3 regions of the Mesorhizobium sp. M1342 genome follow, and region 3 is predicted to be linked to each of the others. Evidence: predicted binding sites of a transcription regulator. Region 3 holds the regulator's gene; each other region holds the start of a gene.
The links. The regulator LexA, encoded in region 3, represses DNA repair genes until DNA is damaged. The targets are predictions, from matches to a motif close to TGTTCNNNNTGTGTTCNG.

Region 1: the regulator LexA is predicted to act here: its motif matches at 3,363-3,380, upstream of NKH06_RS08590 (YifB family Mg chelatase-like AAA ATPase).
Region 2: the regulator LexA is predicted to act here: its motif matches at 2,786-2,803, upstream of NKH06_RS15185 (helicase-related protein).

Annotation. Positions count from the first base shown of each region.
Region 1 is NZ_JAMYLI010000006.1:215,842-225,526, reverse strand. Features, by position in the region: gene NKH06_RS08600 (malate synthase G) at 1-804, shown strand, start outside; gene NKH06_RS08595 (J domain-containing protein) at 922-1,461, opposite strand; gene NKH06_RS08590 (YifB family Mg chelatase-like AAA ATPase) at 1,738-3,270, opposite strand; gene NKH06_RS08585 (NAD(P)H-dependent oxidoreductase) at 3,514-4,104, opposite strand; gene gshB (glutathione synthase) at 4,339-5,283, opposite strand; gene NKH06_RS08575 (putative bifunctional diguanylate cyclase/phosphodiesterase) at 5,514-6,863, shown strand; gene NKH06_RS08570 (SDR family NAD(P)-dependent oxidoreductase) at 7,029-7,796, shown strand; gene NKH06_RS08565 (2-dehydro-3-deoxygalactonokinase) at 7,793-8,752, shown strand; gene NKH06_RS08560 (2-dehydro-3-deoxy-6-phosphogalactonate aldolase) at 8,749-9,390, shown strand; gene NKH06_RS08555 (SMP-30/gluconolactonase/LRE family protein) at 9,387-9,685, shown strand, end outside.
Region 2 is NZ_JAMYLI010000013.1:22,199-31,883, forward strand. Features, by position in the region: gene NKH06_RS15175 (acetyl-CoA C-acetyltransferase) at 275-1,453, shown strand; gene phbB (acetoacetyl-CoA reductase) at 1,546-2,271, shown strand; gene NKH06_RS15185 (helicase-related protein) at 2,992-6,426, shown strand; gene NKH06_RS15190 (RNA-binding S4 domain-containing protein) at 6,443-6,829, shown strand; gene fdxA (ferredoxin FdxA) at 7,064-7,402, shown strand; gene NKH06_RS15200 (CarD family transcriptional regulator) at 7,769-8,350, shown strand; gene NKH06_RS15205 (ATP-binding response regulator) at 8,523-9,269, opposite strand; partial or broken gene NKH06_RS15210 (hybrid sensor histidine kinase/response regulator) at 9,505-9,685, opposite strand, start outside.
Region 3 is NZ_JAMYLI010000019.1:114,993-124,677, forward strand. Features, by position in the region: gene NKH06_RS20620 (hormone-sensitive lipase) at 1-400, opposite strand, end outside; gene NKH06_RS20625 (AMP-binding protein) at 608-2,233, shown strand; gene kynA (tryptophan 2,3-dioxygenase) at 2,230-3,066, shown strand; gene kynU (kynureninase) at 3,146-4,393, shown strand; gene lexA (transcriptional repressor LexA) at 4,805-5,545, shown strand; gene NKH06_RS20645 (ComEC/Rec2 family competence protein) at 5,539-7,989, opposite strand; gene gltX (glutamate--tRNA ligase) at 8,091-9,524, shown strand.

The sequences.
Region 1 (9,685 bases), on a different contig from region 3:
TTCCTCGACCGCACCGGCGACGAGATACACACCTCGATGGAAGCCGGCCCGATGATCCGCAAGGGCGACATGAAGCAGGCCGCCTGGATTTCCGCTTACGAGGCGTGGAATGTCGACACCGGGCTGGAATGCGGCTTGGCCGGCCACGCCCAGATCGGTAAGGGCATGTGGGCGATGCCGGATTTGATGGCGGCGATGCTGGCCGAGAAGATCGCCCACCCCAAGGCCGGTGCCAACACCGCCTGGGTGCCGTCGCCGACGGCGGCGACGCTGCATGCCACGCACTATCACAAGGTCGATGTCCACGCCGTGCAGGCGGCGCTGAAGAACCGGCCGAAGGCCAGGCTCGACGACATCCTGTCGGTGCCCGTTGCGGTGCGGCCGAACTGGTCGCCCGAAGACATCCAGAAGGAACTCGACAACAACGCGCAGGGCATTCTTGGCTATGTCGTGCGCTGGATCGACCAGGGCGTCGGGTGCTCGAAAGTGCCTGACATCAACGATGTCGGCCTGATGGAAGACCGCGCCACGCTGCGTATTTCCTCACAGCACATCGCCAATTGGCTGCACCACGGCGTGTGCAGCGAGGACCAGGTGATGGCGACGATGAAGCGCATGGCTGACATCGTCGACCGCCAGAACGCGGGCGACCCACTCTACCAGCCCATGGCCGCCGATTTCACCAAGTCGATCGCCTTCCAGGCCGCTTGTGACCTGGTCTTCAAGGGCCGCGTCCAGCCCAACGGCTACACCGAGCCGGTGCTGCACGCGCGGCGGCTGGAACTGAAGGCGCAGCAAGCCTGAGGCAACGGATCGGTTTTGTCGTATTTCGCTCGACGGTGGTGAAATCGCCAGCGGCGTTGAAGGCGCGTCCGCGACTGGTGCGGCGGATGCTATTTGCTTCCGGCCACAGACAAGGCGTCAGGAAGCCGTATGGTCCAGGAGCCGGATGGTGGGATCGCGACGGTGTTCGGAGTTGACCCGATCGACGCCTTCCACCGTAATCGCGATCGTCCCGTTTTCCACTCTTGCTATCCAGCCCTTCGCTTTCAAATACCAGAGATGAAATTCGAGATGCTCTCGCGGACAGCCTGACAAGCGTTCGAGCTCCACATCTCCGATCCCGGGATTGCTGACGTCGTGCCGGCGCTTCGCGTAAAGCAGCGACAGCAGCCTGGCCTGGATCACGACATCCCGCTCGATGCCTTTGGTGCTGCTGGCTTCCTCGGCCAGCTCGTGGCGAAGGCCGGCATGGTCTCTGTACGCGATGTCGTATTGTGCGCGTTTGACCGGATCCTTGAGCGTATTGTGGGCTTCCACGATTTCACTGAAACGGGCTTCATCGCCGGTTTCGCGATTGTCTGGATGATAGCGCATCGCAAAATAGCGAAATATGCGCTCCAACGTTTCCGAATTGGCGTTCGGGCTAACTTCCAAAACTTCGTAGTAGTCAATGAACATAGCGGGCTCCCCGACCACACCATATTCGCATTGTCTAAATAAGGAATGTCAATGCGGAGGCCAAGACCTTGGTCCGACGCCGATGACATCCACGCTTTCTGGAAGAGGAAGAAAATGGCCGGCGTCCGGTCGGTGGGGCCGTTGGGTGGTGAGGGCGCCGGCCAAGCGGACAATCAGGTCCGCCGCACCGTGGAGATGATCGATTCGCGGAGGCGGTGTTATGGCGTGATCGCGGAAGGCAATGTGGCGAGGTCGGCTTGTCGGGCGGCGAGTGACCTACGCCGCCTGCGCCATCCGCTCCGAGCTCATGCGGTAGGAGATCGCTTCGGCCAGATGGATTCGGCCGACGGTTTCGCTGGCGTCGAGATCGGCAAGCGTCCGTGCCACCTTCAGCACACGGTGATAGGCCCGCGCCGAAAAGGCGAGCTTTTCGCTGGCGTCCTTGAGCAGCGACAGGCCGGCGACGTCAGGCATGGCGATTTCCTCGATGATCGACGGTGAGCAATGCGCGTTGGTGGTGGCGCGGGTGGCGCCGAGCCGCTCGAAGCGTTCGCGCTGGATGGTGCGGGCGCGTGCCACGCGCATCGCCACATCGGCGCTTTTCTCCGCCCGGTCGGGCCGGATCAAGTCGCTGGCCGAGACCGCCGGCACTTCGATCCTGAGATCGATGCGATCGAGCAGCGGGCCCGAAATGCGCGCCTGATAGTCGGTGCGGCAACGCTCGCCGCGCAGGCAGCGATAGCCCGGCTCGCCGGCCATGCCGCAGCGGCACGGGTTCATCGCCGCCACCAGCTGGATACGCGCCGGATAGGTGACGCGATGGTTGGCCCGCGCGATCATGCAGTCGCCGGTCTCCAGCGGCTGGCGCAGCGCATCGAGCGTCTGCGGCGTGAACTCGGGAAACTCGTCGAGGAACAGCACGCCGTGATGGGCCAGCGACACCTCGCCCGGCCGCGCGCGGATGCCGCCGCCGACCATCGCCGCCATCGAGGCCGAGTGGTGCGGCGCGCGGAACGGCCGCCGGTCGGTCAGCTTGCCTTCGCCGAGTTCCCCCGCCACCGAGGCGATCATCGAGACTTCGAGCAATTCCTTCGGCGCCAGCGGCGGCAGGATCGACGGCAGCCGCTGCGCCAGCATCGATTTGCCGGATCCAGGCGGTCCGATCATAAGCAGATTATGACCACCGGCGGCGGCGACTTCCAGCGCCCGCTTGGCGGTCTCCTGGCCCTTGATGTCGGCGAGGTCGGGCAAATCCAGCGCCGCGGCGTGGATGCCGGCCTCGGGGCGCGACAGCACCTGCGTGCCACGAAAATGATTGGCGATGGCAATCAGGCTGCGCGGTGCCAGAATGTCGATATCCTTTCCAGCCCAGGCCGCTTCCGGCCCGCATGCGAACGGGCAGATCAGGCCCTTGCCCTCGGCATTGGCGGCGATCGCCGCCGGCAAGGAGCCGGCGACCGCGGCAATCGTGCCGTCGAGCGACAATTCTCCAAGCACGACATAGCCGGCCAGCATGTCGCCCGGAATGGCGCCCAGCGCGGCCATTAGGCCGAGTGCGATCGGCAGGTCGTAGTGGCTGCCTTCCTTCGGCAGGTCGGCCGGCGCCAGATTGACAGTCACCTTCTTCGACGGCATCGACAGGCCGGAAGCATGCAGTGCGGCCTGCACCCGCTCGCGGCTTTCGGCCACCGCCTTGTCGCCCAGGCCGACGATGTGCATGTTGACCTTGCCGGGCGCGATCATCACCTGCACGTCGACCGGCACGGCCTCGATGCCTTGGAAAGCGACCGTGCGAACCCGCGCCACCATTTTTTGTACCCCCGGACAGTAGTTCGCCCATGCCCTGGCGATCAGGGTGTGAGCGAAGTCAAAGAAGACAACCACAGATTTCGGAGTTAAGCAAGAACATTACGAGAACATATAGCTTCACCACGGTGAGGAATTCTGCCGGCAAGGAGCGCCGTCCATAAGCTAGGCTTTGATCGGAAGCTTGAGCGCCCGCTCCGTCAAAGGCTCGCTGGCATCAAAGATGACATACCCGAGCATAGATGGCTAGAATTTGTCGAACAGGCGCTCCACCTTGCGGGCGAACATTTCCCTCTGGTCATCAGAGATGTTTTCGACGGAATATCTCGTCAGGTAGAGGTGCCTCACGTTGCGGCCGCACATAGTCTTGAGACCGCGCAGCAGCACCTTCCTTCCCGGGTTTTGCATGTACAGTTCAGTATACCACCACGGCGACCCGCATGTGGTAACAACGCCCATCCGCCGGATGTTCAATAGCGCCGGCTTGATCACGCCACCGTCTGCCGGCAACTCGTAAGCCACCCCCGGTCGCCAAACTCGATCAAAATAACCCTTCAAGATTGCGGGCATGCCTGACCACCATGTCGGAAAGCAGAAAACGCATGCCTCCGCCCATCTCAACGCGTCGATGTAAACCTGCAAGTCGCTGGGTGCCTGGGCAGGGTCAAAGTGGCCATGTCTTTCTTCGGCATGCATCACAGGATCGAACTTCATCTGATGGAGATCGAAATCAACGACCTCGTCACCCCTGGCTTTGAGGGTCTGAACGACCCGTTTGTGGAGCGCCGCCTGGTAACTGTCGGCTAGTGGATGCGCGTAGACGACATTGATTTTCATGGCGCGGGCCTTCAGGCTTCGAATTACACGCACATATTAGCCGTCGCGCAACCAAGTGGAAACAGCAAGGTCAGTGGCGGGGAGGGAAGCCCATCGCCGGTGTCGATCCGCAGCGGGCTTATACAATCGCCTGATCAAATGAGGAACATTACAAGAATATGCAGCCGCGCCGGTCGCGGCTGGGTTGTGGCCGGTTGCAGAAACCGGAACATGGTTAAGACAAAGTGAAAACGGTTACGTCCGCCGCTTGTCCTCGACCGCGTCCCAGAACAGGCTGGCGATGTCGGCGCCGCCGAAGCGCTTGACCTCGCGCACGCCGGTCGGCGAGGTCACGTTGATCTCGGTCATGTAGTCGCCGATGACGTCGATACCGACCAGGATGAAGCCGCGCTCTTTCAGCGAGGGCCCGATGCGGGCGCAGATCTCGCGTTCGCGCTCCGTCAGTTCGGTCTTTTCGGCGCGGCCGCCGACATGCATGTTGGAGCGGGAATCGTGTTCGGCCGGCACCCGGTTGATAGCGCCGACCGGCTCGCCGTCGATCAGGATGATGCGCTTGTCCCCCTTGCGCACGTCCTTGAGATAGCGCTGCACGATATAGGGTTCGCGGAACATCTGGCCGAACATTTCCAGCAGCGAGGCAAGGTTGCGGTCGGCCTCCAGCATGTGGAAGATACCGGCGCCGCCATTGCCGTACAGCGGCTTGATGATGATGTCGCCGAATTCCTTGCGGAAGGCGGCAACTTCGAGTGGATCCTTGGTGATCAGCGTGTCCGGCATCAGGTCGGCAAATTCGGTGACGAAGATCTTTTCGGGGCTGTTGCGCACCCATGCCGGGTCGTTGACCACGAGCGTCTTCGGATGGATGCGTTCGAGAATGTGCGTGGTGGTGATGTAGTTCATGTCGAAGGGCGGATCCTGGCGCAGCAGGACGACATCCATTTCCGACAGATCGGTGCGCACCTTCTCGCCCAGCGAATAGTGGCTGCCCTTCTCGTCGCGCACCTGCATCTCCTCGATGCGGGCAAACACCTTGCCGTCGCGCAGCGACAGCCGATCCGGCGTGTAGTGGAACAGCTCATGGCCGCGCCGCTGCGCTTCCAGCGACAGCGCGAATGAGGTGTCACCGGCGATCGACACGGTGGAGATGTGGTCCATCTGGACGGCGATTTTCAGCTTCATTGCGGGTCTCCGGAGGCTCGGATGGACGACTGTCTTGCCTGTACAGGCTCACTGCCCGTCTGCCAATCGCGACATTCCTAGGATTGGCACCCGACAGCCGAATGCGCTGCTTTCCTCGATCCTTCGAAACAGTCGCGGTTGCCCGTGGAAAATCGATTTCGCGATACGTTTCCTAAAGGGTTTGCTGCCAGTCTGAAAATAAATTCCGACGTCACAAAACAGGGACACCGATGCAAACTTCGTTTGGCACCGGTCAGGCAAACAGGGAGAGCACGGATCTGGCATTCACCGATCCGTTGACCGGGCTTGGCAACCATCGCCGCTTCTTCGACAAGGTCGATCGGCTGATCGCCGATCGTGCCGACGATCCCGCGCCCTTTACCGTCGGCATTCTCGACCTCGACGGCTTCAAGCCGATCAACGATCTGTTCGGCCACAAGGCCGGCGACGACATCCTGATCCAGGTCGCGATGCGGCTGCGCGCCTCGATGGACGGCCATTCCACGGTCTGCCGCATCGGCGCCGACGAATTCGCCTTTCTCTATCCCCTGGTGTTCAGCGAGGATGCAGCGGCCGAAAAGTCCCGCATGCTGATCGAGATCCTGTCGGCGCCCTATGATGTCGGCGAACGCACCGCCAGGCTTTCGGCCTCGGTCGGCTGCTCGCTGTTCTATTCGGGCGACGAGACCACCGAGATCCTCATCAACAAGGCCGAGACGGCGCTCTATCACGCCAAGCGTTCCGGCCGTGGCCGCGTCGTCGTCTACACCCGTGAGATGGAAGAGGCGGCCAAGCGCGTCACCCGCATCGAACAGGCGCTGCGCCGGGCTGTCTCGGCCGGCGAGGTCGAGCCGCATTTCCAGCCCATCGTCGACCTCAACACGCGCCGCACCATCGGCTTCGAGACGCTGGCGCGCTGGACAGATCGCGACCTCGGCTCGGTGCCGCCGACCGTCTTCATTCCCATCGCCGAGGAGCGTGGCATCATCGGCCCGTTGTCGCAGCTGGTGCTGCGCAAGGCGACCGAGGCCGCCAGAAGCTGGCCGAAGGATCTGTTCCTGTCGTTCAACTTGTCGCCATCGCAGCTCGTCGACCAGAACACCGGCCTGCACATACTGGCGATCCTCGATCGCACCGGCTTCGATCCGCGCCGGCTGGAGATCGAGATCACCGAGACCGGCCTGATGAACGATCCGGCCTCGGCGGCGCAGATCGTCGAGGATCTGCGCCGCGTCGGCATCCGCGTTTCGCTCGACGATTTCGGCACCGGCCAGTCTTCGCTCGGCCGCTTGCGCGAATTCCATTTCGACAAGCTCAAGATCGACCGTGCCTTCGTCTCTTCCATTCTCGACGACAGGCCGTCGGAACACATCATCCGCGCCATTCTCGCAATGTGCGAGGGGCTTGGCATGGACGTCGTCGCCGAAGGCATCGAGCAGGAAGCGCAGGCCGACCGCCTCGTCCAGTTCGGCTGTGCCGGCGGGCAAGGCTATCTGTTCGGCAAGCCCGTCGATGCCGACGCCACGCTCGGCTATCTCCGTGATTCCTTCCGCGGGGCCCTGCGCGCCAAGGCGATCTGACCGGCGATCTCGAAGCGGTTTGCGATCCTGGTGACTTCACCTCGGGTGTCCAGCGCGGCGTATTGTCGTTTTGTCTGACATAAGCCCTGAAATCCGGCGGTTCGCCCTTGCCCGCGCGCCTTGCGTGGCTAGGATGCGCGCCGATCACGCTGGGAGACAGGAACGATGATGCCATCGGCGCATTTTGCCGACCTCGAAGGAGCCTCGGTGCTGATCACCGGCGGCGGCTCCGGAATAGGTGCTGCACTGACCGAGGGGTTTGTGCGCCAGGGCGCCAATGTCGCCTTCATCGACATCGCCGACGGCCCAAGCACGGCCCTCGCCGACCGCATCGAGAAGGCGTTCGGCAAGCGGCCGCTCTATCTCAAGACCGATTTGCGCGACGTCGAGGCTCTGCGTGCGTCCGCCGCGAAGGCCGCCGAGGCGCATGGCGATGTCACCGTGCTGGTCAACAATGCCGCCTGGGATGAACGCCACGCCGTCGAGGATGTGACGGTCGAGTTCTGGGACAACAACCAAGCCATCAATCTGCGGCCGCATTTCTTCACCGCGCAAGCGGTGGCGCCGGGCATGAAGCGGGCCGGCGGCGGTTCGATCATCAACTTCACCTCGACATCCTATCTCATCAACCACCCTGACATGCCATCCTACACGGCCGCCAAGGCCGGTATCCTCGGCCTGACCAAGGGGCTGGCCGGCAAGCTCGGTGTCGACGGCATCCGCGTCAACGCCATTGCGCCTGGCTGGGTGATCACCGAGCGGCAGAAGGAGCTCTGGGTGACCGAACAGGGGCTTGCCGCCCATGTCGCCAAGCAATGTATCAAGCAGGTGATGCAGCCCGACGACATCGTCGGCACCGTGCTGTTCCTCGCTTCGGACGCGTCGCGCATGCTGACCGCGCAGATGCTGGTCGTCGATGGAGGTTTCCTGTGAGCCAAGGGTTTGCCGGCAACGCACCGGCGGTCGCCGCCGTCGACTGGGGCACGACCCGCATGCGGGTCTGGCTGATCGACGGGCAAGGCAAGGTGCTTGCCGAACGCCGTGGCGATGATGGCCTGATCACGGCGCAGCAGAAGGGCTTTTCGACCATTCTCGAAGGACATCTGGCAGCCATGGGAGCGCCGCAAGCGTTGCCCGTCATCATCTGCGGCATGGCCGGATCCCGCCAGGGCTGGCTCGAAGCGCCCTATGTCACCGTGCCGGCGCCGCTTAGCGCCATCCTTGCTGGTGCTGCCAGCGTGCCCGGCCAGAGCCGCGACATCCGCATCGTTCCGGGCCTTGCCCAGCGGCTGGCCGATGCGCCCGACGTCATGCGCGGCGAGGAAACCCAGCTTGCCGGCGCCGGCCTGCCGCCCAAGGGGCGCCAGCTGGTCTGCATGCCCGGCACCCATTCGAAATGGGTGCTGGTCGAGGACGGTACTGTCACCGGCTTCGGCACCTGGCCGACCGGCGAGCTGTTTTCGGTGCTTGCCGCGCATTCGATCCTGCGCCATTCGCTCGGCGAGCAACCCAAGCCGGTCACATCGGACAATCCGTTCTTCCGCCGCTGGTGCGAAACCGCATTGGCCGATGGTGGCGATGTCACCTCGCGGCTGTTTTCCATCCGCGCCGCCGGCCTGCTGCAGGATTTGAAAGCCGACGATGCCGCCGCCTGCCTGTCCGGCCTTCTGATCGGCGGCGAGATCGCCTCCGCCAGCCGCCGGCATGGCGCCGGCGCCGAACCCGTGGTGCTGATTGCGTCCGGCGCGCTGGAAACGCTGTACAGCGAGGCACTTGGCCTTGCCGGCCTCGAGGTTCGGGCCGTCGACGCCGACGAGGCTGTGCGTGCAGGTCTCGTCGAGGCGGCGCGTGAGAACGGCATGATCGCTAGAATTGGAGCAGCCCGATGAGCCAGACCGCACCGTTTCCAAAACTCAAGCGCGGGCTGGTCGCCATCCTTCGCGGGCTCAAGCCCACCGAGGCGATGGCCATGGGCCAGGCGCTGTTCGACGCCGGCATCGAGGCGATCGAAGTGCCGCTGAACTCACCGCAACCGTTCTCGTCGATCGCCCGCATCGTCCAAGTGCTGCCGAAAACGGCGCTGGTCGGCGCCGGCACAGTGCTGACGCCAGCCGATGTCGATGGTCTGCACAAGGCGGGCGGGCGGCTGCTGGTCAGTCCCAACATCGATGCCGAGGTCATGGCGCGCGCCATGCATTACGGCATGGTGACGATGCCCGGCGTGTTCACGCCGACCGAAGCCTTGCTGGCGATCAAGCTCGGCGCCTCAGCCCTGAAATTTTTCCCGGCGAGCGTGCTGGGTGCCGGCGGCATTTCAGCGATGCGCGCTGTGTTGCCGGCGCAGACGCTGGTCGGTGCCGTCGGCGGCGTCTCCGAAAAAGATTTTGCCGGCTACAAGGCGGCCGGCGTTACCGCCTTTGGACTGGGATCCAGCCTGTTCAAGCCGGGCATGAGCGTCGACGAGGTGGCCGCGCGGGCCGAGGCGGCGGTGACAGCCTGGGATGCGGCGTTCGGAGAAGCAGGATGAGCGAAGCGATCGTTTCGGTTTTTTCCGACCACGTCTGCCAGCTCGGCGAAGGGCCGAGCTACGATCCCGCCACCGATACGCTGTATTGGTTCGACATCGTCAACAGCCAGCTCCTGGAAAAGCGGCTGTCCGGCGGCGCGACCACCGTCCATGAGCTTGGCCAGATGGCGAGCGCCATCGCCGTCATCGACGACAAGCGCCAGCTTATCGCCGCCGAGACCGGCCTTTATGTGCGCGACGTCGCGACCGGCAAACTGACGCTGCACACGCCTGTCGAGGCCGGCAATCCGGTTAC
Region 2 (9,685 bases), on a different contig from region 3:
CCTCTGAGCAAGCCGCCGATAACGATTGTGCCTTTTTTTTGAGGATATGCGCAAAAGCTTCACAATTCCAAGCAGTTTGTGCAGTGCGGGATCACTAAATGCTGCATAGCAGGCAAAATATGCTGCGCAGCAATGGACGAATGGCCGCCATGGCAAGGCACGACCTGCTTGCGGCGCATGGGCGCCCTGCCTATTTCCGGTTTGACTTGGGGTTGGGAAAGGGCAAGAAAAGTCCCTAACGACAGAACGACACCCTTGAAGTCTGGAGAAGAAAATGTCCGCTTCCATCGTCATTGCCAGCGCGGCGCGCACGCCGGTCGGCTCCTTCAACGGCGCCTTTGCCGCCACCCCGGCGCATGAGCTCGGTGCCGTTGTCATCAGGGAATTGCTGTCACGTGCCGGTGTCGAACCAGGCGAGGTCGACGAGGTCATCCTCGGCCAGGTGCTGACCGCCGCGCAAGGCCAGAACCCGGCCCGCCAGGCATCGATCAATGCTGGCTTGCCCAAGGAAACCACAGCCTGGGGCCTCAATCAGGTTTGCGGCTCGGGCCTGCGTGCCATTGCGCTCGGCATGCAGCAGATCGCCACCGGCGATGCCAAGGTCATCGTCGCCGGCGGCCAGGAATCGATGTCGCTTTCGACCCATGCCCAGCACCTGCGCGCCGGCGTCAAAATGGGCGACTTCAAGTTGATCGACACCATGATCAAGGACGGGCTGTGGGATGCCTTCAACGGTTATCACATGGGCAACACCGCCGAAAACGTGGCACGTCAGTTCCAGATCACCCGCGAAGACCAGGATCAGTTTGCGCTGGCTTCGCAGAACAAGGCCGAGGCCGCGCAAAAGGCCGGCAAGTTCAAGGACGAGATCGTCGCCGTCACACTCAAGGGCAAGAAGGGCGACACCATTGTCGACCAGGACGAATACATCCGCCATGGCGCCACGCTCGACGCCATGACCAAGCTGAAGCCGGCCTTTGACAAGGACGGCACGGTGACCGCCGCCAACGCCTCCGGCATCAATGACGGCGCCGCCGGCGCGCTGCTGATGAGCGAGGCGGAAGCGGTGAGGCGCGGCATCACCCCGCTGGCACGCATCGTGTCCTGGGCAACCGCCGGCGTCGATCCGCAGATCATGGGCACCGGCCCGATTCCAGCATCGCGCAAGGCCTTGGAAAAGGCCGGCTGGTCGGTCGGCGATCTCGACCTGGTCGAGGCCAACGAGGCCTTTGCCGCGCAGGCCTGCGCCGTCAATAAGGACATGGGCTGGGACCCCTCGATCGTCAACGTCAATGGCGGCGCCATCGCCATCGGCCACCCGATCGGTGCTTCCGGCGCCCGTGTCTTCAACACGCTGGTCTTCGAGATGCGCCGGCGCGGCGCCAAGAAGGGTCTCGCTACCCTGTGCATCGGCGGCGGCATGGGCGTCGCCATGTGCATCGAAGCACTCTGAAGAACTCGCTAACGGGCGGCGCGAGCCGCCCGTTCTGTATTCAGTGCCTGCCAAGCCCGACAACAGGGCGGTATCAAAAAAAGGGGAAATGCATGACCAAGGTAGCAATCGTCACAGGCGGATCGCGCGGCATCGGCGCGGCGATCTCTATCGCATTGAAGACCGTCGGCTATTCGGTTGCCGCGAACTACGCCGGCAATGACGCCGCAGCGGCGAAATTCAAGGCCGAGACCGGCATTCCGGTCTACAAATGGTCGGTCGCCGACTATGATTCCTGCGCCGCCGGCATCAAGCAGGTCGAGGCCGATCTCGGCCCGGTCTCGGTGCTGGTCAACAATGCCGGCATCACCCGCGACGCCATGTTCCACAAGATCACGCGCGAGCAGTGGAAAGAGGTCATCGACACCAACCTGTCCGGCGTCTTCAACATGACGCATCCGCTGTGGAGCGGCATGCGCGACCGGAAGTTCGGCCGCGTCATCACCATCTCGTCGATCAACGGCCAGAAAGGCCAGGCCGGCCAGGTCAACTATTCCGCCGCGAAGGCTGGCGACATCGGTTTCAGCAAAGCCCTCGCTCAAGAGGGAGCTCGCGCGGGCATCACCGTCAACGTCATCTGCCCTGGCTACATCGCCACCGAGATGGTGAAGGCGATCGACGAGAGGGTGCTCAACGACCGCATCATCCCGCAAATCCCCGTCGGCCGCCTCGGCGAACCGGAAGAGATCGCGCGCTGCGTCGTCTTCCTCGCATCCGAAGATGCCGGCTTCATCACCGGCTCGACCATCACGGCCAACGGTGGCCAATACTTCGCCTGATGACGTGGCGATGTAGGAGATCGACGGGCCGGCACACCGGCCCGTTTCCGGCACGGTCCCTTTGACGTGCTCGCGACCGTAGCTGACCCAATTCGGCACGCGAAGGTTAACAGCCGGCAGCCGCCCTGTGCAAAAGCTCCCTGGCAACCTGTGGATTCTCGGTGGATAAACTGTTCACAACACAAGATATTGGGCTGAACAAATCGGGAAAATTACGCCATCGCCGATTCGTCGCCGATTCGTTCCGGCTATGAGCTGAACGTTAACGACGACAGCCGGAATCGCCTGCCCAACTGCTTAACGCAGGTTAAGAAAGATCAACAATTTCATAATGTTGATCGAGGCGCGCCAAGCCACCGTGATTGGTTCCAGGCAAAGGTTAACGGCAACGCCCTCTTAGCATGAAACGGGCCAGTTCAGCGATTCAGCATGTGGTGCGACTCGCGGTCGCGAAATCCACATGTAGCCGTGAACAAAAGCTGAATCTGCAGGAGTCACTGATTCGTCGCCGATTCGTTCCAGACTCGTTCTATCCGTTAATCCGCAGCCGGTTGAAAGCTTGACAAAACCACCTTCTGGCCGCCGGCGGAACATTCCGCTTTCGCTTCGCGCCCGAAATCCCTATGTGTCGCCTGTCATACGCGCCATTTGAGGCACGCTCCCGACAACCAGAGGCCAAGAAGCCTTATTTCCAGGTCCCAGAAGCCTTATTCTAGGTTGATGAACATCCAGCCCAAACACACCGAGCCGCTGATCCTGTCGGGCCGCGACGTGACCGCCGTGCTCGGGCCGACCAACACCGGCAAGACCCATCTCGCAATCGAGCGCATGGTGGCGCATGAGAGTGGTATCATCGGCCTGCCGCTCAGGCTGCTGGCGCGCGAGGTCTACGCCCGTGTCTGCGAAAAGGTCGGCGCCCACAAAGTGGCGCTGATCACCGGCGAGGAAAAGATCCAGCCGCCGGGCGCCAGATATTCGGTCTGCACTGTCGAGGCCATGCCGCGCGAGACCGACGCCGCCTTCGTCGCCATCGACGAAGTGCAGCTCGCCGGCGACCTCGAGCGTGGCCACATCTTCACCGACCGCATCCTGCATCTGCGCGGCCGCCAGGAAACGCTGCTGCTCGGTGCAGCCACCATGCATGGCATTCTGCAGCGCCTGCTGAGGGGTGTCTCGGTGGTGACGCGGCCGAGGCTGTCGCATCTTGCCTATGCCGGCTCCAAGAAGCTGACCCGCCTGCCGCGGCGCACGGCGATCGTCGCCTTCTCGGCCGACGAGGTCTACGCCATCGCCGAGCTGATCCGCCGCCAGCAGGGCGGTGCCGCCGTTGTGCTCGGCGCGCTCTCGCCGCGCACCCGCAACGCCCAGGTGGCGCTGTTCCAGTCCGGCGATGTCGATTATCTCATCGCCACCGATGCCATCGGCATGGGTCTCAACCTCGATCTCGACCACGTCGCCTTCGCCCAGAACCGCAAGTTCGACGGCTTCCAGTATCGCAACCTGACCGCGGCCGAGCTCGGCCAGATCGCCGGCCGCGCCGGCCGGCATCTGCGTGACGGTACGTTCGGTGTCACCGGCCAGGTCGACCCGCTGGACGAAGAGCTGATCAAGAAGATCGAAGGCCACGATTTCGATCCGGTGAAGGTGCTGCAGTGGCGCACCGCGCATTTCGACTTTGCCAGCCTCGACGCGCTGAAGCGCTCGATCGAGACCAACGCCCCCGTCGAGGGACTGACGCGGGCATTGCCTGCCGTCGATGCACAGGCGCTCGAGCATCTATCGCGCGACGAGGACATTCGCGCACTCACCACCAATGCCAAGCGCGTGGCGCTGCTGTGGGAAGCCTGCGCGCTGCCCGACTACCGCAGGATCGCGCCGGCGCAGCATGCCGACCTCATCGCTTCCATTTACACGGACCTCGCACGCTACGGCCATGTCGACGAGAATTACATGGCCGAGCAGGTGCGCCGCGCCGATACCACCGAGGGCGATATCGACACGCTGTCGCATCGCATTGCCCAGATCCGCACCTGGACATTCGTGTCGAACCGGCCCGGCTGGCTGGCCGATCAGGCACACTGGCAGGAAAAGACGCGCGAAATCGAAGACAGATTGTCGGATGCGCTGCATGAGCGGTTGACGAAACGCTTCGTAGACCGCAGGACTTCCGTCCTCATGCGGCGCCTTAGAGAAAATACCATGCCCGAAGCCGAAATTAGTCCTACCGGAACCGTCCTTGTCGAAGGCCACCATGTCGGCGAGTTGCAAGGGTTCCGCTTCACCGCCGACCAGACCGCCGGCGGCGAAGACGCCAAGGCGGTGCGCACCGCCGCCCAGAAGGCGCTGGCCGCCGAGTTCGAAGCGCGCGCCGAACGCTTCGGCGCCTCGGCCAATGGCGACATCGCGCTTGGCTCGGATGGTACGCTGCGCTGGATCGGCGCGCCGATCGGCACGCTGGTATCAGGCGAAGACGCGCTGAAGCCGCGCCTGGTGCTGCTGGCCGACGAACAGCTGACCGGCCCGGCGCGCGACAAGGTCGCCGCGCGTGCAGAGCGATTCGTCAATTTCCAGATCGAGTCGCTGCTGAAGCCGCTGGTCGACCTCAGGAACGCCGACCAGATTTCTGGCATCGGCCGCGGCATCGCCTTCCAGCTGGTCGAGAATTTCGGCCTCATCAACCGCCGCGACATCGCCGAGGAGATGAAGTCGCTCGACCAGGAAGGCCGCGCCGCCCTTCGCCGGCTTGGCGTGCGCTTCGGCGCCTACCATGTCTTCGTGCCGGCGCTGATCAAGCCGGCGCCTGCCGGGCTGGTGACATTGCTGTGGGCGCTGAAGAACGACGGCAAGGACAAGCCGGGCTTTGGCGACGTGGTCCATGCGCTCGCCTCGGGTCGCACCTCGGTGGTGATCGACCCTGCTTTCGACAAGACGTTCTACAAGCTTGCCGGCTACCGCAATCTCGGCCGTCGCGCCGTGCGCATCGACATACTGGAACGGCTGGCGGATCTGATCCGTCCGGCGACCAACTGGAAGCCCGGCCTCGGTCAGCGCCCGGACGGCGCCTATGACGGCCAGTCCTTCATGGTGACGCCGCCGATGATGTCGATCCTCGGCGCCACCGCCGACGACATGGAAGAAATCCTCAAGGGTCTCGGCTATCGTGCCGAGCCGAAGCCGGCCGTCGAGGTCAAGGCGCGGCTCGAAGCACAGGACAATGCCGCGCGCGAAGCGGCGGTGGCGAAGCTTGCGACGGAAGAGGCTGCACGAGCCGAGCAGGCCAAAGCGGCCGAAGCCGCGGCAACGGATGCCGCAGCAGAGGCAGCAATCGAAGGGTCGGAGCCGGCATCGGACGCAGTGGCCGTTTCGGAAACGGCGGCCGAAATTCCCGCCGAAATCACCCCCGACGCCGCGGCTGAACCTGCTGCGCCTGCCGTGGAAGAACAGGCGGACGCTCCTGTCGAAACCGTGCAAGACGAAGCGCCTGTAGCCGAGGCTGCGCCCGACGTCGCCGAACCGGCGCCGGTTGAACCGCAGGCAGAGACTGAGACTGCCGAGATCGAAGTTGCAGCGGCAGAAGAAGCCGCAACGGCCGAGCTGGTGTCAAATGCCGCGCCCGCAACGGACGCCGCGCCGGACGAACCTGCAGCGGTGATTGAAGCTGCCGCCGGCGAACCCGCTCCAGAAGCCGAAGCGCCAAAACCCATCCTGTTGTGGCGTCAGGGCCGCTTCGAACAGCGCCCGCGCAACCGCGACGACAGCCGCAGGAACAATCGCCCACGCAACGGACAAGCGCGCGGCCGAAGCGATGCACCCGTGGATACCGCCGGCGCACCGGCCGTAGCTGCACCCGGAGAACGGCCTGCCCATGAAGGCCGGCGCGATGGAGCCGGCAAGCCGCGCTTCGACCGCTCGAAATTCAAACCCAAGCCGCAGGCCGAAGGCGAACAGCGGCGTGACGGCAGGCCGCAAGGCGAGCGTCCCGACCGCCGTGAGGGCCGTCCCGACTGGAAGGGTGGCAGGCCGGATGCCAAAGGTGGTCCGCAAGGCGGCAAGCCGGCCTTCCAGCCCAAGCCGCGCGAGGAGCGCCCGGTGCGCTTCGACCCGGATTCGCCCTTCGCCAAGCTCGCCGCATTGCGCGACCAGTTGAAGAAGTAGAACCCGGCTCGCTTCGATGGTTGCCGAAGGCCGCCAGCGCATCGACAAATGGCTGTTCTTCTCACGCGCCGTGAAATCGCGCTCGCTGGCGGCAAAACTGGTCGTCGCCGGCCGCGTTCGCATCAATCGCGACAAAGCAGCGCAGGCCTCCGATCAGGTCAAGCCAGGCGACGTCCTGACCATCACGCTCGAGCGCCGCATCTTCATCTGGAAGGTGCTCGGCGCCGGTACGCGGCGCGGCCCGGCCGAGGAGGCCCGTACGCTCTACGAGGATATGTCGCCACCGCCCGCACCGAAGGGCGAAGCCCCTCCCGATGCAATTCCGGGGCTGCGCGAGGCCGGCAGCGGCCGCCCGACCAAGAAGGAACGTCGCCAGACCGACCGATTGCTCGGCGAAGACTGATGCCTGGCGTCCAAAAACACGCAGCGGTTTTGGGACAACGGCACGCCTGAGACGAGAACTGAGCCCGGCAAACAGACGCTCTGCGGGACATGACTGACTTCCGCCGGGCCTGCAGTCTGGAATTCCATTCCGGAAACACCGGCACCGTCCGCAATGGCTACCCTTGCAAGCGGTCGACAAAGGCGTTACCTGACGGAAAAAGCCCAACAAAATGGGACGTCCCGGAGCCGACCGATGACCTATGTCGTGACCGACAATTGCATCAAATGCAAATACATGGACTGCATCGAAGTCTGTCCGGTCGACTGTTTCTACGAAGGCGAGAACATGCTCGTCATCCATCCCGACGAGTGCATCGACTGCGGCGTTTGCGAGCCGGAATGCCCGGCCGACGCGATCAAGCCTGACACCGAACCCGGCCTCGACAAATGGCTGCAGGTCAACACCGAATACGCCGACAAATGGCCCAACATCACCGCCAAGAAGGAACCGCCGGCCGACGCCAAATCCTTCGACGGCGAGGCCGGCAAGTTCGAGAAATACTTCTCGGCAGAGCCCGGCGAAGGCGATTGACAACACGGCCGCAAAGGCCGGTATTACGCTGGGTAAGAGGCACGTCGCATTAACCGGCTTGACAGGCGGCGCTGGCCTGTGGCCTTCGCTTGTGCAGCAAAACCTTGATTCTTACGACTTTTTGTGTTACATCAGCGAAACATGCCGGTGACACAACGTCGATTTATGGCGCAGACGCCCCAAATCACTGAAAGGTGAAAATCCCATTCGGACCAGAGCGATCTGGGCCAGGCGGTCGCAATGTCGCGTTTGCCGGTCCGGCTTTTCCGATGGGTTCATCTGTTGTGCGGCTAACGATCGGCTTCCCCGATCGCGCGAGTTCGGACCGGCAGGACGCCGGTGCCACAACAAGGAGTTCAGGGCGTAATGGCAACGATCACCCCGCAGAAGAAGTCCACCGCTGCGCGTCACGGTTTCAAGACCGGCGAATACATCGTCTACCCGGCGCACGGCGTCGGCCAGATCGTCTCGATCGACGAGCAGGAAGTTGCTGGACACAAGCTGGAACTGTTCGTCATCGACTTCTCGAAGGACAAGATGCGCCTGAAGGTTCCGGTTGCCAAGGCGACCTCCATCGGCATGCGCAAGCTGTCGGAAGAGGATTATGTCGAGCGCGCGCTGAAGGTCGTGCAGGGCCGCGCCCGCGTCAAGCGCACCATGTGGTCGCGCCGCGCCCAGGAATATGATGCGAAGATCAATTCGGGCGACCTGATCTCGATCTCGGAAGTCGTGCGCGACCTCTACCGCGCCGACAACCAGCCGGAGCAGTCCTATTCCGAGCGCCAGCTCTATGAGGCGGCGCTCGACCGCATGGCCCGCGAGATCGCGGCCGTCAATCGCATGTCGGAAACCGAAGCCGTGCGCTTGATCGAGGTCAACCTCAACAAGGGCCCTAAGCGTGGCGCCAAGGCCGACAATGAAGAGGCCGAGCAGGAAGAAGCTGCCTGATCCTTCTCGCCTTTGATTCGAGAGATCCTGCCTGAAACGATTGGAGGCTCCGGTTTGACCGGGGCCTCTTTTGCTTTCGGGCGGCGGCTTCGATGTTGATGATGTACTGCGCACCAGCGTGCTGCATCGCGGCTTGCTGGCGCGCTCCGGGCCGTCCAGCGCGCGTTTTCGGTTAACGTTTGTCCCCACTTGTCGCCTTGCCAGCAAAGCAGACCGCAGCAATGGTTTCGCGCAATTCCTCGTCGGCGATCGGCTTGTGCAGGATGCGGCTGCCGCTGGCGCTGATCTCCTTGAGGCGCGAAGGCGAGGTATCGCCGGTGATGATGATGGTCGGGACAACGCGGCCGATATGGGCGTGAAGCGCACGGATCGCGTCGGTGCCGGTGGTGTCATTCTCGAGACGGTAGTCTGCGATGATCAGGTCGACCGGCGCATCGCCGGCAGCCAGCGCCGCCGCATGGGCCTTCCGCGCCTCTCCGGCGGAGCGGCCGGGATAGACACGATGTCCCTCCAGGCCGAGCAAGCGCACCATGGCATCGAGAACATCGCCCTCGTCCTCGACCACGATGATGCCCGCGGTACTGCTGGCCGGCGATGTCGTGTCGACCGCTAAGCGAGCTTGCACCGCGCCGGCCTTCGCGACGGTGATGGAAAACAGGGAACCGCGTCCGGATGTCGAAGCCAATTTCAGGGGGTGCCGCAACAGTTCGGCGGTGCGGCGAACGATGGCGAGCCCGAGTCCCAGGCCTTGCGTGCGGTCCCGCGCCGGGTTCTGCAACTGCACGAACTCCTCGAAGACCATCCCCTGCTGATCGGCGGGGATGCCGGGGCCGATTGTCCAGGACCTGTATCTCCACACATGCGCCGCGCCGGCGACAGCCCAGCAGGACACCACCTTGCTTGGTGTAGCGAAAGGCATTCGACACCAGGTTGTTGAGAATGCGCTTCAGCATCATCGGGTCGCTGTCGACGTAGAGGCCGCTGTCGACCACGCGCCACCTAAGTCCGCGCTGTTTCGCCTCGGCGGCGAATTCATTGCGAAGATCACCAAAGAGGTCGCGCAGCGGCACCGCCTCGCTCGCGGCCGTGACGATGCCCGCATCGAGCCGGGAGATATCGAGCAAAGCGTTGAGCAGCCCACTGAAGTTGCTGACAACCGATTTCGCTCGGCTGGCCAGGTCGCGCGCCTCGCCGGAGGGTACGTCGCCGCGCTGCCCCAAAACGGCAAGCGTCGAGACCAGCAGGCTCAGGGCATGGATCGGTTGGCGCAGATCGTGACTCGCCGCCGCCAGAAAACGCGTCTTGGCACGGTCGGCGGTCTGCGCCCTGTCGCGT
Region 3 (9,685 bases):
GCATCGCAACGGCAAAACCGTTGCTGACCGCGCCATTGGCAAGGTGAGACCACAAACTCTTGTCGGTCTCCAGCCAGTAACCGCCATGGATAATCGCCACCAGCCCTTTGGGCGCGGCACTAGGAAGGAAAAGATCGAGCCGATTGCGCGGCCCTTCGCCATAGGCGATGTCGAGCCGTGCCCGGCCCTGCGCCGACAGCGCATCACGGAATGCTTGCGCCGGCTTCGCCCATGCGGCCGGCCAGCGATCACTGCCGGCGATATTCGCACCGTTGGCATAGGCATCATCCCAATCGACGATGTGACGTTCGAACATCTGTGCCCTTCCCCAAGACGGCATCGCTTCTTCGCTAGCAATGGCCACCGCCATGCCATGCGTCAATGCCCTGAGCAAAAACATTTTAGGCTTGAAACAAATTTCGACTGGTGCGATCCTGCCCCAACGAACAGCCGACAATGGGAGGTCTGCTGTGCTGCCCGAACCTGCAGATGGTCACCCTTTCTGGGCGCATCTCCGAGCAGGCGCGATGGGCAGGACCTTAGGATCCACTACATCCGGTCAAGGCGCATCGCGCACTGGCCAGGCAGCAGACGGGAGAGCGGCGACATGCTAGGGCCTTCAGCGCATATCGACACGTTCACGCGCGATCACCTGCCGCCGCCGGAGCAATGGCCTGAAATCCTGCTCGACGGCTTCGACTATCCCGAACGTCTCAACGCCGGTGTCGAACTGACCGACAGGCTGGTCGAGAAGGGCCTCGGCGACCACACCGCCCTCATCGGCAATGGCCGCCGCCGCACCTACAAGGAACTGTCCGACTGGACGAACAGGCTGGCCCACGCGCTGGTCGAGAATTATGGCGTCAAGCCGGGTAACCGGGTGCTGATCCGCTCCGCCAACAACCCCGCCATGGTCGCCTGCTGGCTGGCTGCCACCAAGGTTGGCGCCGTGGTCGTCAACACCATGCCGATGCTGCGCGCCGGCGAACTCGCCAAGATCGTCGACAAGGCCGAGATTGCCGTTGCGCTGTGCGACACCAGACTGATGGACGAGATGACTGCCTGCGCCAAGGACAGCGCATTCCTCAAGCAGGTCATCGGTTTCGACGGCACCGCCAACCATGATGCTGAACTCGATCGTGCCGCTCTCGACAAGCCGGTAACGTTCACCGCAGTCGACACCGGCCGCGACGATGTCGCGCTGCTCGGCTTCACCTCGGGCACGACAGGCGTTCCGAAGGCGACGATGCATTTCCACCGCGACCTGCTGATCATCGCCGACGCCTATGCTCGCGAAATCCTGGAGGTGACGCCGGACGACATCTTCGTCGGCTCGCCGCCGCTGGCCTTCACCTTCGGCCTTGGCGGGCTCGCCATCTTCCCGCTGCGCTTCGGTGCGGCGGCGACGCTGCTGGAGCAGGCGACGCCACCCAACATGATCCACATCATCGAGACCTACAAAGCGACGATCTCCTTCACCGCGCCGACCGCCTACCGCGCCATGCTGAAGGCTATGGATGAAGGGGCCGACCTGTCGTCGCTGCGCGTTGCAGTTTCGGCCGGCGAGACCTTGCCCGCTCCGGTTTTCGAAGAGTGGACGAAAAAGACCGGCAAGCCGATCCTCGACGGCATCGGCGCCACCGAAATGCTGCACATATTCATCTCCAACCGTTTTGGCGACATGAAGCCTGCGTCGACCGGCAAGCCGGTGGGCGGCTACGAGGCGCGCGTCGTCGATGACGAGATGCGCGAGGTGCCGCGCGGCACGACCGGCAGGCTGGCGGTGCGCGGCCCGACCGGCTGCCGCTACATGGCCGATGACAGGCAGAAGGAATATGTGCGCGACGGCTGGAACCTCACCGGCGACACCTTCACGCAGGACGAGGACGGCTTCTTCCATTTCGCCGCACGCTCCGACGACATGATCGTCAGCGCCGGCTACAACATCGCCGGTCCCGAGGTCGAGGCGGCGCTGCTGGCGCATCCGGACGTCGCCGAATGCGCGGTGATCGGTGCAGAGGACGCCGAACGCGGCCAGATCGTCGAGGCGCATGTCGTGCTGGTGCAGGGCGTCGCGCCCGACGCCCTCACCACCAAGCGCCTGCAGGACCATGTCAAGGCAACGATCGCGCCCTATAAATATCCGCGATCGGTAAAATTCATCGCCGCTCTGCCCAAGACCCAGACCGGAAAGATCCAGCGCTTCCGGCTGCGCACGGAGAAAATCAATTGAGCCAACCGTACGATCCGGCGTCCGAAGGCGCCCAGATGTCGTTCAAGGAGCGCATGTCCTACAGCGACTACCTGCACCTGGAGAAAGTGCTGGAGGCCCAGACGCCGCTGTCATCGGCGCATGACGAGATGCTGTTCATCATCCAGCATCAGACCTCCGAGCTCTGGATGAAGCTTGCTCTGCACGAGATTGGCGCCGCGATCCGTTCCATCCGCGCCGACCGGCTCGAGCCGAGCTTCAAGATGCTGTCGCGCGTTGCGCGCATCTTCGAGCAGCTGAACAATGCCTGGGACGTGCTGCGGACGATGACGCCCAGCGAATACACCGAGTTCCGCGACGCGCTCGGCCAGTCCTCGGGTTTCCAGTCCTGGCAGTATCGCGCCATCGAGTTCATGGCCGGCAACCGAAACCTGGCAATGCTCGGGCCGCACAAGCATCGGCCCGACCTGAGCGGGAAGCTGGAAGCGATCCTGGCCGAGCCGTCGCTCTATGACGAGGCACTGCTGCTTTTGGCGCGCAACGGATTCGACATCGGTGCCGATGCCAGGCGCACGGACTGGCGTGAGACGCGAACCGAGAATGAAGAGGTGCTGGTCGCCTGGCAGACCATCTACCGCGATCCGCAGCGCTACTGGATGTTCTACGAACTGGCCGAGAAGCTGGTCGACTTCGAGGACTACTTCCGCCGCTGGCGCTTCAACCACGTCACCACGGTGGAGCGCATCATCGGCCTGAAACGCGGCACCGGCGGCACGTCGGGTGCTTCGTATCTGAAGAAAATGCTCGAGGTCGTGCTGTTCCCGGAGCTGTGGACGGTCCGCACCCGGCTCTGACGTCGAAATGAAAACAGGCACACCGAGGGGACGCGCTGTGGCGGAAAACCCTTCGCGAACAACCGGGGACTGACCGACCATGAGTGGAATTCCTGATCTCGCCGCAGTCGAAGCGATGGATGCCACGGATCCGCTGCGGGCCATGCGCGACCGTTTCATTCTGCCGGAGGGGATGATCTATCTCGACGGCAATTCACTGGGGGCAGCGTCTCATGCCGTTTTCAGCGAGCTGCAGCAGGCGGCGACCCAAGAATGGGCCCAGGATCTCATCCGAGCTTGGAACACGGCCGGATGGTTCGAGATGCCAATCGAACTCGGCGACCAGCTCGGACGCCTGATAGGAGCCGCGGCCGGCCAGACCGTTGTCTGCGACACGACATCGACCAACATCTACAAGGTGCTGCACGCGGCGATGGAGATGCGGCCCGGCCGGTCGGCCATCGTCGCCGAAGGTGACAGTTTTCCCACCGACCTGTACATCGCCGAAGGCGTGGCCTCGACCCGGGATGGCGTCCTGCTGCGCCTCGCGGGTGTCGACGCGCCGACCATCGAAGAGCTGATCGACGAAAACGTCGCGGTGGTGCTGGTCAATCACGTCAATTACAAATCGGGTGAACTGCGCGACATGGCGGCGCTGACGCGCAAAGCTCATGCGGCCGGAGCGCTGATCGTCTGGGATCTTTGCCACACCGCCGGCGCCCTGCCCGTCGAGCTCGATCACGCAAATGCCGATTTCGCCATCGGCTGCACCTACAAGTACCTCAACGGCGGTCCGGGCGCACCGGCCTTCATCTATGCCGCGCAGCGCCACCACGGCGATATCAGCCAGCCGCTCAGCGGCTGGTGGGGCCATGCGCGGCCCTTTGCCTTCGAACGGGGTTATGTTGCCGGCACCGGCATCCGCCGCTTTTTGTGCGGCACTCAGCCGATCCTGTCGATGCGGGCGCTCAAAGGCGCGCTTGCCATCTGGAATGACGTCGACATGGCGGCATTGCGAAAGAAGAGTGTCGCGTTGACAGAACTGTTCATCCAGCTCGTCGAAGCCAGGTGCGGCGCCTACGGTCTCACGCTGGAGACCACCCGCGACGCGACCAGGCGCGGCAGCCAGGTGTCGTTCCTTCACGATCACGGCTATCAAATCATGCGGGCGCTGATCGAGCGCGGCGTCATCGGTGATTTTCGTGCGCCATCGACCATCCGTTTCGGCTTCACGCCGCTCTATGTCGGCTACAAGGATGTGTGGCTGGCGGTTGAGGTGCTGGAGGATATTCTGCGCACGGGCGCATGGAAGGACCGCCGTTTCGCGGTCAAGGAAGCCGTTACCTGACGCAACGATCCCCGCGATCCACCGCCGCCGCCCTCACTGCCTGGCAGATGACGGAGGGCTGAATTTCCAGCCACAAATGCCAACAGACGTTGGCGTTTTGGCTCCGTTTCGTTCACGGCAAACGAACGTCCCGAAGATTGATATCGTCCTTTGTGGAGGTCGATAGACTGATAATGCCAAGCCTTGGGTCGAGGATGAGCCACAGGTCATTAACCATAATAATTTCAATGTGAGCAGGCGCATCGCCGTGCCTAGCGCCTGTTGATCGCGACCCGCTGGCAAGCGCCAAATAATTTCAGCAGCCTTAACAAATTCATTAAACTTTAAACGGTTGCAGAACACAACTGGAACAGATAGGGTTTGTTCTGGGTTTGTTTTTCGATTCTGGTTTCAGGTAACCTGGGGGCCGCCATGCTGACGCGCAAGCAACATGAACTGCTGATGTTCATCCATGAACGCCTGAAGGAGAGCGGCATTCCGCCATCCTTCGACGAGATGAAGGAGGCGCTTGACCTTGCCTCCAAATCCGGGATTCATCGGCTGATCACCGCACTTGAGGAGCGCGGCTTTATTCGCCGGTTGCCCAACCGGGCACGCGCGCTGGAAGTGCTGCGATTGCCGGACTCGATCGCGCCCGGTCTCAACGCGGCAAAGAAGTTTTCGCCAAGCGTCATCCAGGGCAGTCTCGGTCAGGGTGGCGCCCTTGGCCGGCAGATCAAGCCGGCGCCTTCGCGGATGCCCTCGCCCGGCAATGATGACGATGCGGTCTCCGCCGTGTCGATCCCGGTCATGGGCCGTATCGCCGCCGGTGTGCCGATCGATGCCATCCAGCATCAGACGCATTCGATCTCGGTGCCGCCGGACATGATCATGGGCGGCGCCCACTATGCGCTGGAGGTCAAGGGAGACTCGATGATCGAGGCCGGTATCTTCGACGGCGACACCGTCATCATCCGCAATGCCGACACGGCGAGCCCCGGCGAGATCATCGTGGCGCTGGTCGATGAAGAGGAAGCGACGCTGAAGCGGTTCCGCCGCAAGGGCGCTTCGATTGCTCTCGAAGCCGCCAATCCGGCCTATGAAACCCGTATTTTCGGCCCGGACAGGGTCAAGGTGCAAGGCAAGCTCGTCGGCCTGATCCGCCGCTACTGAGGCGGCTGTGGGTTGGCCGCTGGCTTCTCCGGTTTCTTGAAGGGTGCCAGCCCCCTTGCCTCACGAGAGTATTTGCGTTGCGTGTGCCAGGGCCGATATGGGCTGTCCACCGCGAAGCTGATCGTCGCCGGCGTGGTCGCCGATTGGCGATCGAAGAAGACCGCGGCACTGCCTTTGCGAGCCAGTTGCCGCTTGGTGATGACGAGAACCAGCGGATTGTGACAGGCGTCATACGCGGTGGCGTCATTGATGACGATCAGCTCGGCGAAGCCGCAGGCTTTCCAGGCGTCCTTGCGGTCCTCGACATAGGCAATGATCGCACCGGACATGTGCCTGGCCACGCAAACGCCTGAGGAGCAATAGAACGGCGATCCCGGCGGCAGATCAACGGCATCCGCGACATCGAATTGCCCATCGCTGTTGTCGAACACCTCTGGCACGACGATGGTTTCTGATGTCAGGGCGCGTTTCCAGTTGTCGACGGTGAATTCGTTCGGCCGTTCCCGGCTGACGGCAAGCTCGCCGCCACCGATCGGCAACGCCACCAGCCGGGCGTCTTCCGAGATTAGCACATCCGGCGTGCGCGTATCCGAGACGGTCAGCAAGCCTGCCAGCGCGAATGGCAGAGCAGCGAGCCGCAGCCAAGTTGTCGCCATTGTCGCGATGACCAGGGCAATTGCCACCAACAGGACCGACTGCTGCGAAATCAGCCCGACCCCATCGACAGGCGAACGCTCGGAGATCCAGCCTGATATGGCGATCATCATCGTCAGGCCCTTACCCATCAGGTAGAGAGCCGGCCAATCCAATCCGAAAGGCATCAACAGCGCGCTGGCGACGGCCAGGAACATGACGACGGTGACGATCGGCATTACCGCGAGATTGGCAAACAGGCTGAGCGGCGAGACACGCTGAAAATGCCAGATGGCAAACAGCGTCGTCGCGCTTCCCGCGATGATCGAGGTCATGGCAAGGCCGGTTGCCGCCAGCAGGAATTTTCGCGTCAGGAAACCTGGCATGGATCGCTTTGGCGGCGGCGGTCTAGCTTTTCCCGCGCGGTGATCGGCCCAGCCGGCATAGGCGCCGACCAGAGCCGCGGTCGCGGCGAACGACATCTGAAAACTCGGGCCGACCACCTCATGCGGCGACACCACGATGACGGCGATCGCCGAGATCGCCAGATTGCGCATGGTGAGTGCTGCTCGATCGAACAGCACGGCAATCAGCATCACCGCCAGCATGATGAAGCTGCGCTCGGCGGCAACGACGACTCCCGAGATGATGAGATAGGCCGCGATCGAGAACAGTGCGGCGGCGGCGGCATACTTCTTGACCGGGCGACGCGCGGAAAAGTCGGGAAACAAGGCGAAGGCGCCGCGCAGCAAACCCATGATGGTGCCTGCGACCAGAGCCATGTGCAGTCCCGAAATGGAGATGATGTGGTAGATGCCGGTACGTCGCATCGCCTCATTGATGTCATCGGGAATGCCGGCGCGCACGCCGACGATCAGCGCCGCGGCGATCTCGCCTTCGGCGCCGCCGACGCTCGCCCTGATATGGTCGGCGATGCCTTCACGGGCATTTTCCACGCTAGAGGAAATTCGGGCCGGCAGCGGCATGTCGCCGTCATCGTTGACGACAAGCTTTGGATTGCCGAGAAAGAACCCGCTGCCACCGATGCCGGCAAAGTAGCTGTCGAAGGAGAAGTCATAGCTGTCCGGCCGCACCGGCCCGGTCGGCGGCAAGAGCTTGGCATATCCGGTGATGAGGGAGCCAGCGGTCACGTCAGCCGGGATCTTGCGTGCCGAAAGCCGCACCCGTTCCGGCGCATAGCGCAGTTTCGGTCTTGCGGTCGATGTCACGTCGATGGTCAGCCGGATACGGCCGGTTTCCATCCGGTCGAGCGAGACGACGCGGCCGGTGACTTGCGTCGAAATTTCCGAGCCCAACATTTGTGTGCCCGCACGCCACGTCTCGACCTTGGCAGCAAGCAGTCCTAGGGCGCACAAAAGTGCCGCCATGAAACACAGATGGGTCTTTGGCCATGAGCGCGAGACCAGCGCACAGATCCCCGTCAGAATGACAACCGCGACAGGTCTCGCAAAGTCGGGTTCAGCCGTCAGCGAAAAATAGCCGATCGCTCCGATCGCCAGGCAGACCGGCACCAGCAGGAAGGCCACGCCCCGGTCGAGTTCCAGGCTCGCCGCCGTGTTCACGCTGTGGCGCAGGCGAGGCAGTGATGTCAGGCTGATTTGCCGGCGCACGCGAACGATCCTGCCGGTTTCGGCAACAGGAACAGAGGCGGCGACATCCGCTTGTAACGGCGCTTGGCCGGGATCCGGCAGGAGGGGCGACGGCAATGGCAGAGGCGCAAAGAGGGACCGTTCGCTGACGCCGATGGCAGCGTCCTCGCCCTGATCCGAGCCCCAGCCTCGTCCAGCCATCGGGTCTGCCCCTTGCGCCCTCGACACCCTATGCTACATGAACGCCGGGCGCGCGAAAGTCCGCGCAACCGCACCCGCTTCAGATGGTTTCCGAGAGTTCCATGTCCGACAAGGTCGTCACCCGTTTTGCCCCCTCGCCCACCGGCTATCTGCACATAGGCGGCGCGCGCACGGCGCTGTTCAACTGGCTGTATGCAAAGCACACTGGCGGCACGATGCTGCTGCGCATCGAAGACACCGACCGTGAACGCTCCAATGAAGCCGCGACGGCTGCCATCCTCGACGGGCTTTCCTGGCTTGGCCTGAGCTGGGACGGCGAGCCGGTGTCACAGTTCGAGCGTGCGCCGCGCCACCGCGAGGTGGCCGAGGAGCTCGTGCGCATGGGCATGGCCTATTATTGCTATGCCACGCCAGCCGAACTGGAGGCCATGCGCGAGGCTGCCAGAGCCAAGGGGCTGCCGCCCCGCTATGACGGCCGCTGGCGCGACCGCGACCCCTCTGAGGCGCCCGCAGGCGTCAAGGGCGCCATCCGCATCAAGGCGCCGACCGAAGGCGAGACCATCGTCCATGACCGTGTCCAGGGCGAGGTGCGCTTTCCCAACAAAGATCTCGATGACTTCATCATCCTGCGTTCTGACGGCAATCCCACTTACATGCATGCCGTCGTCGTCGATGATCATGATATGGGCGTCACCCATATCATTCGCGGCGACGATCATCTGACCAATGCCGCTCGCCAGACCGTGATCTACAACGCCATGGGCTGGGACGTGCCGTCCATGTCGCATATCCCCCTGATCCACGGCGCCGATGGCGCCAAGCTGTCGAAGCGGCACGGCGCGCTTGGCGTCGAGGCCTATCGCGCCATGGGCTACCTGCCGGAGGCGCTGCTCAACTACCTGGCGCGCCTTGGCTGGAGCCATGGCGACGACGAGATCATGTCGATCAAGGATATGATCTCGTGGTTCGACATCGGCGATGTCAACAAGGGCGCGGCGCGCTTCGACTTCGCCAAGCTGGAGGCGATCAACGGCGCGCATATGCGCCGCATGAGCGATGCCGAACTGTTCGACATCTTCATCGCCACCCTGCCCTATCTCGAAGGTGGCCCGGCGATCGCCGCGCGCCTGAACGACAGCACCAAGGCGCAGTTGCTGGCAGCGCTTCCGGGCCTGAAGGAGCGCGCCAAGACACTGGTCGAGCTCGTCGATGGCGCGGCCTTCCTGTTCGCCACGCGCCCCCTGCCGATCGACGACAAGGCGGCCCTTCTGCTTACCGACGATGCCCGCAAGATCCTGCGCAGTGCTCACGAAGCTTTGAACGGGCTTGCGGGTGATGCGGGTGACTGGACAGCCGCCTCGGCGGAGGCGGCGATCCGCGAGGTGGCAGCGGCCGGCAGTCACAAGCTCGGCGCGGTGGCCCAGCCTTTGCGCGCTGCGTTGACCGGCAAAAGCACCTCGCCGGGCGTGTTCGATGTGCTCGCCGTGCTCGGCCGCGAGGAAAGCCTGGCGCGCATCTCAGATCAAATCGATTAGGAGCAAACTGGCCCAAGAAGATTGGCATTGAAAGGCGGGTTTCGCAGTGCAACATTAGGCCTTGGCCCAATCTGGCACGCACCTCCTGAGATGCGGTGGCGAATACGCGCATTGCGGTGATTTTCGACGTGTCGCTCTGCAGAATTTTGCCTTTGCCGGCA